2 linked regions of the Geobacter metallireducens GS-15 genome follow. The protein of the gene in region 1 interacts with the protein of each later gene in a pairwise test. Links are inferred from orthologs where the notes say so. Each region holds a gene or a part of one and is shown on either strand. Other genes may lie near its edges.

Region 1 (3,210 bases):
TGAACTCAAGTGGAAGAGCGATGAGCTCATGGGCTCCCTCCGCCTCCTGGAACGGAGCAGCCACGAACTCTCCTTCTCCCAGCACCGGCTCCGCACCAACCTGATGCTCGTGGAACGGGCCAACCAGGAACTGGAGCGGATCGACCGGATGAAGTCCAACTTCCTCGGCATGATTTCCCACGAGTTCCGCACCCCCCTGACGAGCATCATCAGCGGCACCGAGTTTCTCCTCTCGTCCCCCTCCTTTCAGATTGGAAGCGATGCGCGCCGGGTCCTTGACATGATCAATCAGGGGGGAGAACGCCTTTCCGAAATCGTCAGCGATATCCTCAAGGTGGCGAAGCTGGAGGCCAACAGCACTCCGGTCACCCGCTCGACCCTCCACATTTCCCAGGTTTTCGAAGAGGTCCTTGAGGCGCTGGAACCCCTGCGGGCCGAACGGGACCTCACGATTTCCTTCGCCGACCTGGAGAGGCTTCCCCACTGCAACGGCGACCGGGAGTGCTTCAAGGATATCTTCACCGAACTGCTGGAAAATTCCATCAAATTCACCCCCGACGGCGGTACCATCATGGTTGACGCCCGGATTGTGGACAGGGATCGGCTCTCGCCGAGGGGAGACATCCTCAACCGCTTCAATTCCCGGTTCCTTGCCCAGTCGGGTGGGGGGTGCTACCTGGAGGTGGAGGTCCGGGACAGCGGCATCGGCGTGAGTCATGATGAGCAGGTGAAGATCTTCGACAAGTTCTACGAGGTGGGTGATATCCGTCATCACTCCAGCGGCAAGAACAAGTTCCAGGGGAAGGGGACCGGGTTGGGGCTCGCCATCGTCAAGGGGATGGTGGAAGCCCATGGGGGCATGGTCTGGGTCGAGAGTCCGGGAGAAAGTTCCGATGGCCGTCTCGGCAGCGCCTTCTTCGTGCTTCTCCCCCTGGAGGAGAGTGCCTGCCAGCCCCAACTCCCCCTCTCCGGAGCCGGCATGTCCCGTTCCCATGACGACCTTCCCGATGAGGGGGGCGGATAGCCGCCGCGGCGGTGGCGCAGGTCCCGAAGATACCCGTTGAAAAAGACGAAACACCTGTGCTATCTCTGTTCAACTATACCGGTCAGTGGCGATTTTTCGCCCTGCCGACGACCCCAGAGGAGGAATTCCGTGACCCAGGAACGCGAGAAGGCGATTGAGCTGGCACTGAGCCAGATAGAGAAGCAGTTCGGCAAGGGCGCCATCATGCGGCTGGGTGCTGACGAGGCCCTGCCGGACATCGACGCCATCCCCACCGGCGCCCTCTCCCTGGATATCGCCCTGGGGGTGGGCGGGGTTCCCCGGGGACGGGTCATCGAGATCTACGGCCCCGAGTCGTCGGGCAAGACGACCCTCGCCCTCCACATCGCCGCCGAGGCCCAGAAGCTGGGCGGCATCGCGGCCTTCGTGGATGCCGAGCACGCCCTGGACATCGGCTATGCCCGCAAGCTGGGTGTTCGGACCGACGACCTCCTGGTCTCCCAGCCCGACACGGGGGAGCAGGCCCTTGAGATCGCCGAGATGCTCGTGCGGAGCGGCGCCGTGGACGTCCTCGTCATCGACTCGGTGGCGGCCCTCGTTCCCAAGGCCGAGATCGAGGGGGAGATGGGGGACTCCCACGTGGGGCTCCAGGCCCGCCTCATGTCCCAGGCCCTGCGCAAGCTCACCGGCATCATCTCCAAGTCCAACTGCTGCGTCATCTTCATCAACCAGATCCGGATGAAGATCGGCGTCATGTTCGGCAGCCCCGAGACCACCACCGGCGGCAACGCCCTCAAGTTCTACGCTTCGGTCCGCCTCGACATCCGCAAGATCGCCACCCTCAAGCAGGGGGATGCGGTGATCGGCTCCCGCACCAAGGTGAAGGTGGTGAAGAACAAGGTGGCTCCCCCCTTCAGGGAGGTGGAGTTCGACATCTACTACGGCGAGGGGATATCCCGCCTGGGGGACCTCCTGGACCTGGCCGTTGACCGCAAGATCATCGACAAGAGCGGTGCCTGGTTTTCCTACGGCTCCGACCGGATCGGCCAGGGACGCGAGAACTCCCGGAATTTCCTCAAGGAGCATCCGGAGATGGTGGCCGAAATCGAGGACAAGATTTACGAAACGGCCGGCATTCCCCGCAAAGGGGGGAAGGAAGAGGCGGCGTAGCCCATGGAACTCAATGATATTCTTGCCATAGCGGTCAAGGCTAAAGCGTCTGATATCCACATCAAGACGGGGCTCCCCCCGGTTGTCCGGATCGATGGACGGCTGCGGCCCATTCCCAATGCACAGCGTCTTGCCCCGGACCAGGTTCGCGCCATGGCCTTTGCCATCATGAATGAGCGACAAAAGGGGATCTTCGAGGAGCACTACGAGTGCGACGTGGCCTACGGGGTGCCGGGACTCGGCCGCTTCCGGGTGAGTATCTATTCCCAGCGGGGGACCGTGGCCATGGTCTTCCGGTCCATCCCCTTCGGCATCCCCTCCATTGAGAACCTGACCCTTCCGCCGGTCATCAAGAAGCTTGCACTGGAGGAACGTGGGCTCATCCTCGTCACCGGCACCACGGGAAGCGGCAAGTCCACGACCCTGGCCGCCATGATCGACTACATCAACGAGCACCGGACCTGCAACATCATCACCGTCGAAGACCCGGTGGAGTTCCTGCATCGGGACAAGAAGAGCATCCTCTCCCAGCGGGAGGTGGGGTTCGATACCCTTTCCTTCTCCACTGCCCTGAAGGGAGCCCTACGCCAGGACCCGGACGTGGTTCTCGTGGGGGAGATGCGGGACCTGGAAACCATCGAGACCGCCATGCACGCCGCCGAGACCGGGCACCTGGTCATGTCCACCCTCCATACCCTGGACGCCGCCGAAACCATCAACCGGATCATCTCCGTCTTCCCTCCCTTCCACCAGCGCCAGGTCAGGCTCCAACTCTCCGGGGTCATCAAGGGGGTCATATCCCAGCGGCTGGTCCCCCGGGCCGACGGCAAGGGGCGGGTTCCGGCCGTGGAGGTCATGATCGGCACCGCCCGCATCAAGGAATATATCGACGACAAGGACAAGACGAAGCTCCTCCCCGAGGCCATCGCCCAAGGGTTCACCACCTACGGGATGCAGACATTTGACCAGTCCCTCATGCAGCTCTACACCGGCAAGCTCATCACCTACGAGGAAGCGCTCCGGCAGTCCACCAACCC
Region 2 (3,095 bases), 750 kb from region 1 along the record:
TCTCCCCCGGCACCCCCGCTGTCCAGCGCCCCTCCGAGGAGCCGGTTGCCGAGCGGAGCTTCCTGGTAAGCGGCAGCGAAGGGTTCCTGATGGAAAAGGGGCTCAACCCCGCCGGCCGCATCATTACCACCAGCCAGAACCGCCAGATCGTGGGTGAGGACGACATTGTCTACACCGATATCGGCTCTGTCCACGGGGCCAAGGAGGGGGACCGGTTCTCCATCTACAAGAAGCTTGACGCCGTGAGCCATCCCGTCTCCAACGTGATTCTCGGCGAGAAGGTGATCCCCCTCGGCACGCTGCAGCTTACCGAGGTGGAGGAGAAGGTTTCCAAGGCCATCATTACCAAATCCTACCGGGAAATCGGTCCCGGCTCCATCCTCCTTCCCTATCGGGACAAGCGCCGGCAGATTTCCCTTAAGGCTGCCGACCACGACCTCTCTGGCTACATCGTCGAGACCCAGAGTGGCAACAATGCAATCGGCGAGGGAGACATCGCCTTTATCGACTTGGGGAAAAAGCAGGGGATAGAGCCGGGATACTTCCTCTATATCCTGCGGGACGTGGTCCCCGACCAGCAGTATGCGGACATCTCCGTTGAGAAGCTCCCCCCCGAGGTGGTCGGTGCCCTCGTGGTGGTGCAGTCGGGGGAGAACACCTCCACGGGGCTTGTGGTGAAAAGCATCGACACCATCTACCGGGGGGACCGGGTAGAGGCCAGGACAAACAGATAACCCCTTCTTTGCGGGGGCCGGTCCGGCCGGTCCCCGCTTCTCGTTCTTGCCCATGGATCATTATCACTGGTTTGCCCTCAAATCCGTCCCCCTCGTGGGGAACGTCCTCTTCCGGCGGCTCCTGGAGCGCTTCGGCTCCCCCGAGGCGGTCTTCGGAGCGTCCGATGTCGATCTCCGTTCCGTCAAGGGGGTGAGTCCGGCGGTGGTGGCCTCCCTCCGAAGCCATGACCCGCACCCCTTTGCCGACCGGGAGTGTGCGGCGGTCAGGCGCACGGGGTGCCGCATCGTAACCATCCTCGATGATGAGTATCCACCGCTCCTGCGGGAGATCGCCGACCCGCCCCCCTTCCTTTATGTGCGGGGAAGCCTCGCCGGTATCGGCACTTCCGTGGCGGTGGTGGGTTCCCGTCGGGCCTCTGCCTATGGCAGGACGGTGACCGAGCGCATGGCCGAGGAGCTTGCCCGGAACGGTGTCACCGTGATTTCCGGCCTGGCTCGCGGGGTCGACACCGCGGCCCACCGGGGAGCCCTGAAAGGGGATGGGACAACCGTCGGGGTGCTCGGGTGCGGCGTGGACGTGGTCTATCCGGCCGAGAACCGGCAGCTCTTCCGAGAGATGGCCGAACAGGGAGCGGTGGTGTCCGAGTTCCCCCTGGGGACCGCCCCCCTGGCCGAGAACTTCCCCCGTCGAAACCGGATCATCAGCGGCATCTCCCACGGGGTCCTCGTGGTGGAGGCGGCGGAGCGGAGCGGCTCCCTGGTCACGGCCCGCATCGCCCTCGACCAGGGGCGCGATGTCTACGCCATTCCCGGCAACATCACCAGCGACGGGAGCCGGGGGGCTAACCGCCTCATCCGCGAGGGGGCGAAGCTGGTGGAAAGCGTGGAGGATATCCTGGAAGAACTCCCCGGGGGAAGGGTGGCCCGCAGGGGAGTGCCGGCGCCGGCGCCCGACCTCCCGCCTGCCGAGGCGGCGGTCTTTGCGCTCCTGGCCCCTGAGCCGCTCCATATCGATGAGATCATTGCCAAAAGCGCGTTGACAGTGGGGGAGCTTTCGGCTATGTTGTTGCGCCTGGAACTCAAGGGGGCCGTAACTCAGCTTCCCGGCAAGTATTTTTGCACAAATTGACCCGCCTGGCATGCCAGGCGTTACTTACCTATTATTGGATTTTTTTTATGCCACAACACCTCGTCATCGTCGAATCTCCGGCCAAGGCCAAGACCATCGAGAAATTTCTCGGCAAGGACTTTCGGGTCATGGCTTCCTACGGCCACGTACGCGCCCTCCCCAGCAAGCAGGGGTCCGTGGATGTCGCCAACGATTTCGAACCCAAATATGCCATTCTCCCCGAGAGCAAGCGGCACATCGACGCCATCAAGAAGGAGCTGAAGGAGAGCGACATCCTGCTCTTGGCCACTGACCCCGACCGCGAAGGGGAGGCGATCTCCTGGCACCTGCTGGCGGCCCTCGGCATGGACAAAAAGAAAAACGCCGTGCCGGTGAAGCGGGTCGTGTTCCACGAGATCACCAAGGACGCCATCGTCCACGCCGTGGAAAACCCCCGGGACATCTCCCTGGAGTTGGTGGACGCCCAGCAGGCCCGCTCCATCCTTGACTACCTGGTCGGCTTCAACCTCTCCCCTTTCCTCTGGAAAAAAATCCGCTACGGCCTCTCTGCCGGACGGGTCCAGTCCGTGGCCCTGCGGCTCATCTGCGAGCGGGAGAAGGAGATCAAGGCTTTCCAGGAACAGGAGTACTGGACCATCGGCGCGGAGCTGGGCACCGGCAAGGGGCAGAAGTTCTCCGCCAACCTAGTGGAGGCCGAGGGGAAGAAACTCGGCAAGTTCGATATCCCCGACGGCACGGCGGCCGACCGGCTCGTGAAGGCCCTGGAGAACGGTGCCTACACCGTCGACAAAGTGGCGAAGAGCGAGCGCAAACGGACCCCAGCGCCGCCGTTCACCACCTCCACCCTCCAGCAGGAGGCGGCAAGAAAGCTCGGCTTCTCGGCCAAGAAGACCATGTCCACGGCCCAGAAGCTCTACGAAGGGGTCGCCGTGGGGGACGAGGGGCTTGTCGGTCTCATCACCTACATGCGTACCGACAGCGTGGTGCTGTCGAACCAGGCCCTCCAGGAGGCCCACGAGGTCATCACCTCCCTCTACGGGAAGGAGTACGCCCTCGCCAAGCCCCGCTTTTACAAGAACAAGGCGAAGAACGCCCAGGAGGCCCACGAGGCGGTCCGCCCCACCTCCATCGCCCGCACCCCGGTCGAGGTGAAGAAGTACCTCTCCTCCGACCAGTTCAAACTCTACGATCTCATCTGGAAGCGGACCGTGGCCTGCCAGATGGCCGAGGCG

What was found.
Region 2: the proteins of recA (region 1) and dprA interact in binary tests that used the Bacillus subtilis proteins (3 or more experiments, as listed by UniProt). The link is inferred for Geobacter metallireducens GS-15 from one-to-one orthologs.

Annotation. Positions count from the first base shown.
Region 1 is NC_007517.1:228,556-231,765, forward strand. Bases 272-3,163 are described here. They hold recA (recombinase RecA), read left to right. Parts: upstream 272-1,153; coding sequence 1,154-2,173; downstream 2,174-3,163. Other genes in these bases: GMET_RS00990 (sensor histidine kinase), read left to right, coding at 272-1,024; GMET_RS01000 (type IV pilus twitching motility protein PilT), read left to right, coding at 2,177-3,163. In the rest of the region: more of GMET_RS00990, read left to right, coding at 1-271; more of GMET_RS01000, read left to right, coding at 3,164-3,210. UniProt on the Bacillus subtilis protein: Multifunctional protein involved in homologous recombination, DNA repair and competence.
Region 2 is NC_007517.1:980,025-983,119, forward strand. The notes cover bases 48-2,824. They hold dprA (DNA-processing protein DprA), read left to right. Parts: upstream 48-786; coding sequence 787-1,863; downstream 1,864-2,824. Other genes in these bases: GMET_RS04455 (LysM peptidoglycan-binding domain-containing protein), read left to right, coding at 48-734; topA (type I DNA topoisomerase), read left to right, coding at 1,911-2,824. Also shown: more of GMET_RS04455, read left to right, coding at 1-47; more of topA, read left to right, coding at 2,825-3,095. UniProt on the Bacillus subtilis protein: Protein that helps load RecA onto ssDNA during transformation. Binds cooperatively to circular ssDNA, is able to bridge different segments of DNA. Favors the loading of RecA onto SsbA- or SsbB-coated ssDNA and formation of RecA-DNA filaments.